Regions from separate parts of the Methyloceanibacter caenitepidi genome, predicted to be linked through region 1. Evidence: predicted binding sites of a transcription regulator. Region 1 holds the regulator's gene; the other holds the start of a gene.

Region 1 (6,084 bases):
ACAGCCGCTGGCCAAGCCGCTCCTGATCGGGAATGCCGTACAAGTTTGAGACGTGCCAGACCTTCTGCGCCTGCTCGTTCAAAGCGGCAACCAGATGCGGATGCGCATGCCCGAGCGCGGTCACCGCGATCCCGCTCGAGAAGTCGAGATAGCGCGCGCCGGTCTCGTCAAAGAGAAAGGCGCCTTCGCCCCGCGCGAAGGTCAATCCGCTGCGGGCATAGGTCGGAAGGAGAGCCGACATGAAACTTCCGTGTTCTTGAAACAAAAGTGCCGCCAACGGGCGGCAGCAAGCAGTGTCAGAGTGTTAGGTCTGCACCACACTTGAGTCAATCTGTCCTTATGACCCGCTTATCCAACGGTTCTCCACGCTTCTATTCAGCCTCGGGTTTGTGCTTCGCGCGGAGTGATGGCAGAATCCAATCGTTCCGGTGGAAAACGAGGCACACAAGCGTGGCGGACGCTTGTCGGTTCCTACCGGCCTTAGTAGGGTAATAATCGTTCGGCTACCAGATGTCGTAGGCACGGTGGACTCCCGAGCGGTCATTTCTCAGCAGTAAATCCGAGTATTGCAAAAAAAATGCCGTCGCTAACGACGGGTGGAATCTGAGTCCAAACTGAGGAGGCCGAAATTATGGCTTGGACTGACGAAAGAGTTGAACTGCTGAAGAAGCTCTGGTCCGAAGGACTGAGCGCGAGCCAGATTGCGGGGCGCTTAGGCGGAGTGACCCGGAATGCGGTTATCGGCAAAGTGCATCGGCTCGGATTGTCGGGACGCGCGACCAGCTCGCGGTCCAGCGTTCCGCGCCCGAGACGCACGCAGGCACCCCGGCAAAACAGGGCGCCTTCCATCACTTTCGGCACGCGCGGCAACGTCGCGCTGAAGCCGACCTACGAAGAAGAATACGAGGCGGCTCCTGCGCCGGCTCCTGTCGAGGAACTGGTGATCCCGCTGCATGAGCGCGCCACCATCCTCACGCTGAAGGAGTCGATGTGCAAATGGCCAATCGGCGACCCGACCGAGGAAGGGTTCCACTTTTGCGGGCGCAAGAAGACCGGCCTATCGCCTTACTGTGAGCATCATGCCCGCATGGCGTTTCAGCCGGTTCAATCGCGGCGGCGGGAGAAGCGCTCAGCCACTGGCTGAGCCTCTCTTCCAAGAACAATCTCTGTTCGAGATTCGATAGAAGGCGCCGGGACGACCGGCGCCTTTCTTCTTGGCGGCCACGGCTATCAATTGCTCCGGGAGCGCCCGGCACACCGGTGCGGGCCTAAACCGTCTCTTCCAGCTTGTCCGAAAATGCGTAGCCCGCGCCCCGCACGGTGCGAACCGGATCGCGCTCGCTTCCGCGCATCATGGCCTTGCGCAGGCGGCCGATATGCACATCCACCGTGCGTTCGTCGACATAGACATTCCGCCCCCAAACGCCATCCAGGAGTTGCGCGCGGCTGAAGACGCGGCCGGGGCTCTGCATGAGAAACTCCAAGAGGCGGAACTCCGTCGGACCCAGATGGACCTGGCGGCCGTTTCGCGTGACACGGTGAGAGTCGCGATCGAGCTCGATATCGCCGACGGAAAGCACGGAGGCAATCCGCTCCGGGTTGGTCCGGCGGAGGATGGCCCGCACGCGCGCCATCAATTCGGGCAGCGAGAACGGCTTGACCACATAGTCGTCCGCGCCGGTCGTTAGGCCGCGGATACGGTCATTCTCTTCGCTGCGCGCCGTCAACAAAATGATCGGTATCGTTCGGGACTCCTTGCCCGTTCGCAGCCGCCTGCAAAGCTCGAGCCCGGACAGGCCCGGCAGCATCCAATCGAGGACAATGAGGTCTGGTGAATTTTCCGCAATCGCCACTTCGGCCTCGTCGCCGCGATGCACGACATCGACGGAAAAGCCTTCGGCCTCCAAATTGTAGCGAAGCAAAAGAGCAAGAGGCTCTTCATCCTCGACAACCAGCACCTTTGCTCCCGCGTTCATGACGCACACCCCCAGTTAGAAGGTCGAGCTTCGCAACGACGTGTACGCCGTCGAACTTGTCGTATCGCCTTTCGGACGCTGATCCGTGATCGGCCGTCCATGCACAAGATAGTACACGGTCTCCGCAATATTGGTCGCATGGTCGCCGACCCGTTCGATGTTCTTCGCGCCGAAAAGCAGATGCGTGCAAAGTCCGATGTTCCGCGGATCCTCCATCATGTAGGTGAGGAGTTCGCGGAACAGCGAGTTGTACATCGAATCGATCTCTTCATCCTTGTACCAGACGTTCAGCGCGCGTTCGGCGTCGCGCTCGATGAAGGCGTCCAGAACGTCCTTGAGCTGGCTCAGCGAGAGCTCACCCATATGCTTCAAACCCAGCATCAGCTGCTTGGGCTGCTGCTCGGTCACGACCGCGACCGCGCGTTTGGCAATGTTCTTGCCGAGGTCGCCGATCCGTTCCAGATCGGTCGAGATCCGCAAGGCGGCCATGATCTGCCGGAGGTCGTAAGCCATCGGCTGCCGGCGGGCGATCATGATCACCGCCTGCTCTTCGATCTCGCGCTGTAGCTGATCGATCTCCTCGTCCTCGCCGATCGTATTGGCGGCGAGATCCGGATCGCGGCGGTCCAACGCTTCAAAGGACTGTCCGAGGACTTTCTCCGCAAGCCCGCCCATCTTGGCGATCTTGTTGTTGAGGAGAGACAGTTCCTCCTCGTAGGACCGGACGGTATGTTCGTTCTGTTGTTCCATGGGGGGCGGACTCCTGAGCGCCGATATCAACCGAAGCGACCAGTGACGTAGTCTTGGGTGCGCTGATCGGACGGATTGGTGAAGATCGTAGACGTATCATTCACCTCGACGAGCTTGCCGAGATGGAAGAATGCCGTACGCTGGGATACACGTGCGGCCTGCTGCATCGAGTGGGTCACGATCGCGATGCAGAGATTTTCCTTAAGCTCATCCATGAGCGTTTCGATTGTCGCCGTCGCAATGGGGTCGAGAGCGGAACAAGGCTCGTCCATCAGAAGGACTTCCGGGTTCACGGAGATGGCCCGAGCGATGCAAAGACGCTGCTGCTGACCACCCGAAAGGCCGGTGCCCGGCGCGTCCAGCCGATCCTTCACTTCTTCCCAAAGACCCGCCTTGATGAGGCTGGTCTCGACGACCTCGTCCATTTGAGCCTTGGTGGCGCAAAGGCCGTGCAGGCGCGGCGCGTAGGCGACGTTCTCATAGATCGACTTCGGGAAGGGGTTCGGCTTTTGAAACACCATGCCGACGCGTGCGCGAAGCTGCACCGGGTCGACCTCCGGTGCATAGATGTCTTCGCCGTCGAGGCGAATGTCGCCCTTCACCTTACAGATATCGATCACATCGTTCATGCGGTTGAGGCACCGCAGGAATGTGGATTTGCCGCAACCGGAGGGACCGATCAGGGCCGTCACCGACTGACCGAAGATCTCGAGGTTGACGTCGAACAGTGCCTGCTTCTCGCCGTACCAGAGGTTGACGTCCGTCGCCTTCATCTTCAGCTCACCAAGTGCGGAAGGAGCGGCGTCGCCCATCTCCTTCGGCTCGGCGGGCTGCTCGACCGTCGTAGCAGGCCTGTCTTCCACCTTCGCCTCCATAGCTTCGGTCCCCTTTACCATTTGCGTTCGAACCTGTTGCGTAGATACACAGCCAAACTGTTCATGACGATCAGGAAGGCCAGCAAAACCATGGTCGCACCGGCGGTGCGCTCCACGAAACCGCGCTCCGCCGACGATGCCCACATGTAGATCTGCACCGGCAGGCCCGTCGCGGGTTCGAGGGGAGTCGTCGGGTATTCCACCACGAAGGCGACCATACCGATCATCAGGAGCGGGGCGGTTTCACCCAACGCTTGCACGAGTCCGATAATCGTCCCGGTCAGAATGCCTGGCAAGGACAATGGTAGGACGTGGTGTCCGATCAACTGCATCTTGGACGCGCCGACGCCAAGCGCCGCCTCGCGGATCGACGGGGGCACCGCGCGAATGGCGGCGCGCGTCGTGATGATGATGGTCGGCAGCGTCATGAGCGTCAGCACGAGACCGCCGACAAGAGACGCCGATCGCGGTAGTCCGAAGAAATTGATGAACACCGCGAGGCCGAGAAGACCGAACACAATGGACGGGACGGCCGCGAGGTTGTTGATGTTCACCTCGATCGTGTCCGCGATCTTGCCCTTGGGGGCGTACTCCTCGAGGTAGAGCGCCGCGCACACGCCCAAAGGCACCGCCAGCAAAACCACCGTGAGCATCATGAAGAAGGAGCCGATGAGCGCGACGCCGAGACCGGCGGTCTCCGGGCTGCTCGAGGCGCCGTTCAGGAACAGGCCAGTGTTGAAGCGCTTCTTCATGTCGCCGTTGTCGACGAGTTGGTCGATCCATGCGACCTGCTGATCGCTCATCGCGCGGCGATCGCTCGGCGTCTCGCGGTCGATTGACCCCTTTAGCAGCGCGTCGGCGTTGTCGCTTGCAAGGAGCCAGACATCCTCGGTCTTGCCGATGATCGACGGGTCGCGCAAGACCATGTCACGAAGCTGGACGTCGACGCCGCGGGACAAGAGATCGTTGGCGGCCCGGCGCTCCTTGCGATTGTCGGCGTCGACGCCGAGTTCCTTATAGAGCGCTACACGCGCCAGCTTGACGTAGTTGGCGCGGAAGATCTCATCTTCTGCGTCCGGATTGCCGGAGGGATTAATCACCTCCTGGCTGAACTGGACCGGCAGCTTGATGGAGGTCTGCAGGAAGGCGGACCAGCCTTGGCTGAAGATCGACCCGAACAGGAAGCACAAGAAGGCAAGGGCGAACAGGATCGCGGCAATCCCGTAGGCGCGAAACCGGCGTTCGGCCCGATGCCGCTTGCGCAGCTTCTTCTGAGCTTCTTCGCCCGTGAAGGACGCGAGGGAGGCGGTCTGGTCGGTCATTATTCGTACTGCTCCCGATATTTGCGCACGATGTAGAGGGCGTAGACGTTGAGCGCCAAGGTGATGACGAACAGCGTGAGGCCCAGGGCGAAGGCCACCAGGGTCTGTGGGCTGTTGAACTCAAGGTCGCCGGTGAGCTGGCTGACGATCTTCACGGTGATCGTTGTGACCGGCTCGAGTGGGTTGAGCGTCAGGTTGGCGGCGATGCCGGCCGCCAGCACGACGATCATGGTCTCGCCGATGGCGCGTGACGCCGCTAGGAGCACGGCGCCGACGATGCCGGGCAACGCCGCCGGCAAGATGACCTTCTTGATCGTCTCCGACTGAGTCGCCCCGAGGCCGTAGGACCCCTCGCGGAGCGATTGCGGCACCGCGTTGATGATGTCGTCGGACAGCGAGGACACAAAGGGGATGATCATGACGCCCATGACGATGCCGGCGGTCAGCACGCTGGAGGCTGAGATATCGAGCCCGATATTGAACCCGAGGTCGCGAAGCAGCGGACCGAAGACAGTCAGGGCGAAGAAGCCGTACACGATGGTCGGGATACCCGCGAGAATCTCAAGCAAGGGCTTGGCGAAGGCGCGCACCTTCGATCCGGCATATTCGGACATGTAGATCGCGGCGAAGAGGCCGACCGGCACGGCGACCAAGAGCGCGACCGCCGAGATGAACAGGGTGCCCCACAGGAGCGGGAGGAGGCCAAACTGGCCTTCCGCCTTGCCGACCGTCGCGAAGCGGGGATCCCAAACCGTCCCGAAAAAGTAGTCGAACGGCGACACGAATTGGAAGAAGTGGATGGTCTCGAAAAGCACCGACAGGACGATGCCGACGGTCGTGAGCACCGCAACGGTCGATGCCAGGAATAGCCCCGAGCGCATCACCGACTCGGTGATGTTGCGGGCGCGTAGCCCCGGACGGATGCGTGAGTAGCCCCAGGCGAAACCGAGCGCCGCGATAGCAAAACAGGCGATAGGCAGCATGATGCGGCTGGTCGCGCGCGCCGAAGCCAGTTCGTCGGCGGCCGCGATTACGTTCCGCCCGGGATCGGACCCGAGAACGACGCCGTGCCGGCCCAAAACGTCGCGCGCATCCGAGGTGGTGACGAATCCGAGCCGGGCCTTGCGCAGGACCTCATCTTCTTCGGGGGTAAGCTCGGGC
Region 2 (6,084 bases), 1.2 Mb from region 1:
ATATCGCAGGCGGTATCGAGCGGCACGAGACGGACGAGTCCGATCAAAAACCGAAGACCCGCATACTCGAGCCGGTATTTCAGATCGGTCGCGATGGACGTGTCGAGTGAGTTCGCCAAGTGTCAGCCTTCGGTCGTTCGATTTACGTGGGAAGCGCCGGGACGGTTTTGGGCGGCGTCGGGAAGCGCAACGTCTTGAAGAAACTCCGAAGCGACGTCAAGCGGGCAGGCTGTCGACGGGGCGCATGAGGCGGGGCAGATCGGCGGGCGGCGTCGGGAAGCGCAACGTCTTGAAGAAACTCCGAAGCGACGTCAAGCGGGCAGGCTGTCGACGGGGCGCATGAGGCGGGGCAGATCGGCGGGCGGCGCAAGTCCAGCCTGCATCACCATCCGCTTCAGAGGCGCGAAGGCGTTGAGCCCGGTCAGAACCGCGCTGCGTGCCAATTGCACGGGAAGAAGCTTGGTCAGCAGGGAGCGGCCCAAAAGATCGACACCGACCGTGCGCGACAGGACATCGAGCTGACGCGCCTTGGCGTATTGGGCCAGAACCGGCGCTCCGCCGGGATCCCGGTCATGCCGCAAGGCATCGGCGACGCAATCTGCAAGCGCAGCGGCATCGCGAAGGCCGAGGTTGAGGCCCTGGGCGCCGATCGGCGCCATAATATGGGCAGCCTCTCCCACGAGAGCCGTGCGGTTGGCCGCCATTTGCTTGGCGGTGAGCCCCGCGACGGGAAAGCTTGCACGCGGACCGACGTCGGAGATCACCCCGAGGGTCTCGTCGAAGCGCTCTTGGAGCCGCGCGGCGAAGCTGGCCTCATCGAGTGCCATCAAGTCTGCGGCGTCCTCCCGGCTGGTGACCCAGACCAGGCTGGACGTGTTTTGATCCGGTGTCGGCACGCTCGTGACCGAGCCGCCCTCCCGGTGGAGCTCCGTCGCGACCCCTCGATGGGGCAGGCTGTGGCGAAAGCTGGAGGCGATGGCCGCCTGCTCGTAGCGGACGTCCCGCGTTTCGATCTTCGCCGCCTGCCGGCAGATCGAGCGGCGGCCGTCGGCGCCCGCGACGAGACGGCACGCGAGCCGGTTTCCGGACGGGAACGTCAGCATGGCCCGGTCGGGGCCGAGGTCTACTGTCTCGACGGGCTCGGGCGCGAGACGCGGCAGAACTGCGCGCGCGCGCTCGTAAAGGACCGTATTCAAGGCGGTGTTCGCTATGTTGAAGCCGAAGCTGTCGAGCCCCAGCTCCCGGGCTTCGAAGGCGATATCCGGCGAGCGCAGCAGGCTGCGCGAGGCATCGACGATCCGGATGGCCGTGAGCGGCGCTGCATCCGGCAGCAATCGCTCCCACACGCCGAGGCGCTTCAGGAAGTCCACGGAACTCGTCAGCAACGCCGCCGTGCGGGTCTCGGGTCTAGCGGACGCGGTCGCCGGCGGCGGGGGGCCGGCGAGGGCCACGGCCGCGCCCACGTGGTGGAGTGCAAGGGCGGTCGCGATGCCGGCGGGACCGGCGCCCACCACGACGACATCGAACATCGGACTATCCGGCGGGAGTGCACTCATCGACGATCCTTCCTCCCTCCTGATAGCGCAGCACGGCCCGCGACGCACGGGTCAACATCGCCTTGACTGCCGTCGTTTGGGCGCGTCGGCCACGTCGCCTGAGAGAGGTTCCGGCGTGGGAATCGCTGAGTTGCGATCTTACCTACCGAAAGGTCTCCTAAGTGCTTCTGCAAACGCAATATTCTGAGCGTATTGCGCGCAGGCAGGATATCCGCTCGCGCAACGCGGGTTTTGCACCGCAACAGAGCGCAAAACTCGCTGGAATCGTGCAGGGCGCAGCGCCTGCGACAGGCCGCCGCGCACTGCCGCGCGGATAGAGAAAAACTACATAGGAACAATGACTTACGCACCTTCCATGCAGGCGGTCGAGAAGCGCTTTTTTGTGCCGCGGGAGACCGCCGTGGCCGATGTGCAACAGCCCTGAGTGAAATCCGGGATGTCGCCGGAGTGTCACACACCCGTCATGGCTCGGGAAATAGAACGTTAACCGAGGTTCGCAGGAAGCGGGCTTGCTGAATTGCTGGGTGCAAGAGGGACGAAGACACCTCAGCTCAGTGACGAAGCCAGATCGTAAGTTTAACTCTATAAGAGTGGAGAGGGGTCATGATCGGGGGACTTAAGAAAGTCGGTCTTACTTTGTTTGCGAGCGCCAGCGCGTTTGCAATTCTTGCTTCGGCAGCGCCGGTTGCCAAAGCGCAGTACATCACCCGGGCGGAGTTCGAGGAATACAAGAAGTCTCAGCCCGTCGTGAAGTGGAAGGGCGCGCCGCAGATTTCCAGCGCTGACGGCAAGTTCAGCTTCAAGGTTCGCGGCCGTTTGCAGATCGATTACAACTCGATCGACCAGGATGAGCCGATCACCGGCGATCCGGACATCAACGACTGGGAAGCGCGCCGTGCGCGTCTCGGCGTCGAAGGCACGATCTGGTACGACTGGAAGTACAAGTTCGAAATAGACTTCGCCGGTAACGAAGTCGACGTCAAGGATGCCTACATCGCGTACGCTGGCTTCAGCGACTGGAACAATCTCGAGATCCTGTTCGGTCAGTTCAAGATCGCCAACTCGCTCGAAGGTATGACCAGCTCGCGCTACATCACCTTCATGGAGCGGGCCTTCTTCATCGAGGCCTTCGAGGCTGAGCCTCGCGCTCTCGGCGTCGGTCTGCATGCCGGTAGCGACGACGACTTCGGTTGGTCGTTCCAGACGAGCTACAACGGACCGAACATCGGCGACGACGGTGTTTGGGATGACGGCCCGTCGATCTGGGCTGTCCGCGGTACGGTTGCACCCGTCAACACCGACGATGCCATCGTCCACTTGGGTGCCAGCTATCGCAGCCGCAACAACGGCACCGAGGAAGGCGTTTCGGCTCTCTACAACTACGAAGCTCGCCCGGGTCTCCACCTGGCGGACAAGTTCGTCGAGACCGAGCCGCTCGGCGAATCCGACCAGTACTGGGGTCTTGAAGGTGCCGCCGTGTGGCGCCGCTTCTCGGTCCAGGGTGAATATGCCGAGCTGTCGACCGATGTGCCGCAGTACTACAAGAGCATGTCCTCCCGCAGCATCAACCCCGACTACAACGGTTGGTATGTCTTCGGTAGCGTGTTCCTGACCGACGATATGCGGAACTACGAAGCCGATAAGGGCGAGTTCGGCCGTGTTAAGCCCAACAATCCCTTCGATCTGAAGAACGGTGGCTGGGGCGCCTGGGAACTCGCAGGCCGCTGGCAGCAGGTCGATGTGGGTGCCGATGCCTCGGCGCTTCTCGCTGCCGGTCATGATTGCGACAAGTGCGGTGACGAAGAAGGCTGGACCATCGCGCTGAACTGGTACCCGACCGCGTACACCCGCCTGATGTTCAACGTCATCGGCACCGATATCGGCGGTGAGTTCAACGACAACGACGGCGCTGACATCAGCGGCTTCGGAATGCGCGGTCAGATCGACTGGTAAGTCGAGACAATCTGACAGCGAAGATATCCCCTTTCGCCAAACTGCCGCCGCCCCTGTCCCGGGCGGCGGCCTTTTGCTCGGGGAAAGGCTGATAGAGATAGGCCCGCCGGTTCGACCGGCGGGCCTTTCTCGTTCAGGAGCGCCCAGCCAGCCCCCAGAGACCGAAACGGGCGATAGACCCAATACGCCTATCTGAGTTATGCAGGAGACCGGGGTGCAACGGACGCGACGCCGGTCAGAGCTTCATGACTCTTGTCGAATTTCTCACCGATCCGCATGTCTGGGCGAGCTTCCTGGCCTTGAGTGCGATGGAGATCGTGCTCGGCATCGACAACGTCGTGTTCATCTCGGTGATGGTGCAGCGGCTCCCGGCGGAGCAACAACTCGCCGCGCGCCGTATCGGCCTGATGCTGGCGCTGGTGTTCCGCGTCATCATGCTTGGCTTCCTCGCCTGGTTCATTCACATGACCACGCCGATCTTCACGGTGGGGGAGTACGCCTTTTCGTGGCGCGATCTCATTCTGCTGGCGGGTGGGCTATTCCTCCTGGTGAAGGGTACCCGCGAAATTCACGATGGGATCGAGGGGGGCGGCGACGAGATGGGATCCGGACCCATCGTGGCCTCGATGACCGCGGCGGTCGTGCAGATTGCCGTTATCGATCTCGTCTTCTCGGTGGATTCGATCATCACGGCCGTGGGAATGGCGGAGCACGTCGAGGTGATGGTCGCGGCCGTGGTCGTGGCGATCGCCGTGATGTACGTCGCCTCGGGCCCGGTGGCCGCCTTCATCGACCGACATCCGACCACCAAAATGCTCGCTCTGTCCTTCCTGCTGCTGATCGGCGCCGCACTCGTGGCCGATGCCTTCCACTTCCACATTCCGCGCGGCTACATCTACTTCGCCATGGCGTTCTCCGCAGGCGTCGAGATGATCAACGTTCTGGCCAGCAGGAAGCGGCGAACGGCCGAGGCCGACGACGGTCCGCCGAAGCCGCCGTCGGAGGCCTAAGGAGAGGCGCTGTTTGTGGCGCGGCGTTGCTGCAAAGCCACGCCGCTGCGGTGGCGGGCGAAGGCGATCGGCGGTACAATCGTGCTCGTCCCGGTGGGTATTGTGGACAAGCAGAGCGCTGCTAGAAAACTGTTACATCCACCCGGTACGCCAATCGGACACGCATATTGGTTGCACTGCGCATTTTTTAGTCGCACCGCACAAAATATCGCGTTGAGCCGATTGCCTTTCCCGTAGTACGCAGAGTCGCGAAATGACAATTCCGGAGCACATAGAGATTCTGCGTCGCGGCCCCCGCGTTTGGAACGCGTGGCGTGCCGAGAACCCGTCGATCGTGCCTGATCTCGAGGGTATCGCCTTGAGCATCGGCGACCGGCAGTTGGGCCCGATGAACGGCGGCCCGATCAATCTGTCGCGGGCGCTTCTGGCCGATGCGACGCTCTATTTCGCCACCCTGACCGGCGCGGACATGCGCGGCGCGGACCTGACGAACGCGGACCTGCGCGGGGCGCGGCTCGAGGGCGTGGACCTGACCGGCGCGGACTTGGCCGGAGCGAATCTCGACGGCGCGACCCTCGCCGGTGCCGTGCTGAAGGCCGCCAATCTCAGCGGTGCGAGCCTTACCGATGTCCGCGATTTGACGACCGATCAGATCGGCGAAGCCGAGGGAAACCTCGGGACGATTCTTCCGCACGACCTGCAGCGGCCGGCCCTTTGGAGCGTTGGCCAAGGCGTCCTGCATATCGAAACGGCGCGCGACGCGGTGGGAGAGGCGGCGTACGAAGCGCCCGGTGCCGAAGCACCTGCGGAACCTGCACGCACGTCCTTCTACGCGGTCGCGGAACCGGAAGAGACCTATCAGCAGGAAGAAGAAGCACCCGAACCGGCCGCCTACGTTGAGCCTGAGCCGGAGCCGGAGCCGGAACAAGTGGAGATCGCACCTCATGCGGCGCTTCCGGCGGAGCCCGATCCCGAGCCGGTCGAGGCGCAGCCCGTCGAGAGGCGGACCTTCTCACCGGCGCCGACGCTGCCCAAGGTGCACGCCAGTCGTCCGCAGCCCGCGCCGGAGCGCTTTGAGCCTCAGCGCTCTGTGATGCGGTCGAACGGTCACGATGCGACCCACACCGAGCCGGGCGATAGCGAGAACAAGCATGTCTCATGGCTCGTGGGTGGTCCGCGTCGCACTGGCAGGCCGGCGCGCAACTGGCGCGATCGCGCCTAGTCCAACCTGCCGCGTGGCGCGTTCCCATTTCAATTCATTGGCATTCGCGGCGTTCGTCCCACTCTGGCTCGCGTTCGTGCCGGCACAGGCCGATGAGGCGCCTGTCGCCGAAGAACCAGTCTTCGATGCGCGCCTGTCCGGCTACGCGTATCCCTTCGAGGTCCACATCCTGGCGCTGAAGAGCCAGCGACAGGACCTCGAAATGGCGTACATGTACCTGCCGGGAAAGGAAGATGCGCCGACCGTGGTCTTGCTGCACGGGAAGAACTTCAACGGAGCCTACTGGCGCCAGACGGCTGAGTTTCTCGCAAGCCGCGGCTACGGCGTGCTGATGCCCGATCAG

The links. The regulator PhoB, encoded in region 1, activates phosphate uptake and scavenging genes when phosphate is short. The targets are predictions, from matches to a motif close to TGTCATNNANCTGTCAT.
Region 2: the regulator PhoB is predicted to act here: its motif matches at 2,005-2,021, upstream of GL4_RS09325 (OprO/OprP family phosphate-selective porin).

What each region holds. Positions count from the first base shown of each region.
Region 1 covers NZ_AP014648.1:858,817-864,900, reverse strand. Annotated here, with positions in the region: gene GL4_RS04050 (aspartate aminotransferase family protein) at 1-241, opposite strand, end outside; gene GL4_RS04045 (GcrA family cell cycle regulator) at 632-1,144, shown strand; gene phoB (phosphate regulon transcriptional regulator PhoB) at 1,269-1,976, opposite strand; gene phoU (phosphate signaling complex protein PhoU) at 1,992-2,726, opposite strand; gene pstB (phosphate ABC transporter ATP-binding protein PstB) at 2,753-3,538, opposite strand; gene pstA (phosphate ABC transporter permease PstA) at 3,616-4,923, opposite strand; gene pstC (phosphate ABC transporter permease subunit PstC) at 4,923-6,084, opposite strand, start outside.
Region 2 covers NZ_AP014648.1:2,013,810-2,019,893, forward strand. Annotated here, with positions in the region: gene GL4_RS09315 (lysophospholipid acyltransferase family protein) at 1-119, opposite strand, end outside; gene GL4_RS09320 (FAD-dependent monooxygenase) at 312-1,556, opposite strand; gene GL4_RS09325 (OprO/OprP family phosphate-selective porin) at 2,160-3,509, shown strand; gene GL4_RS09330 (TerC family protein) at 3,755-4,519, shown strand; gene GL4_RS16755 (pentapeptide repeat-containing protein) at 4,773-5,741, shown strand; gene GL4_RS09340 (alpha/beta fold hydrolase) at 5,755-6,084, shown strand, end outside.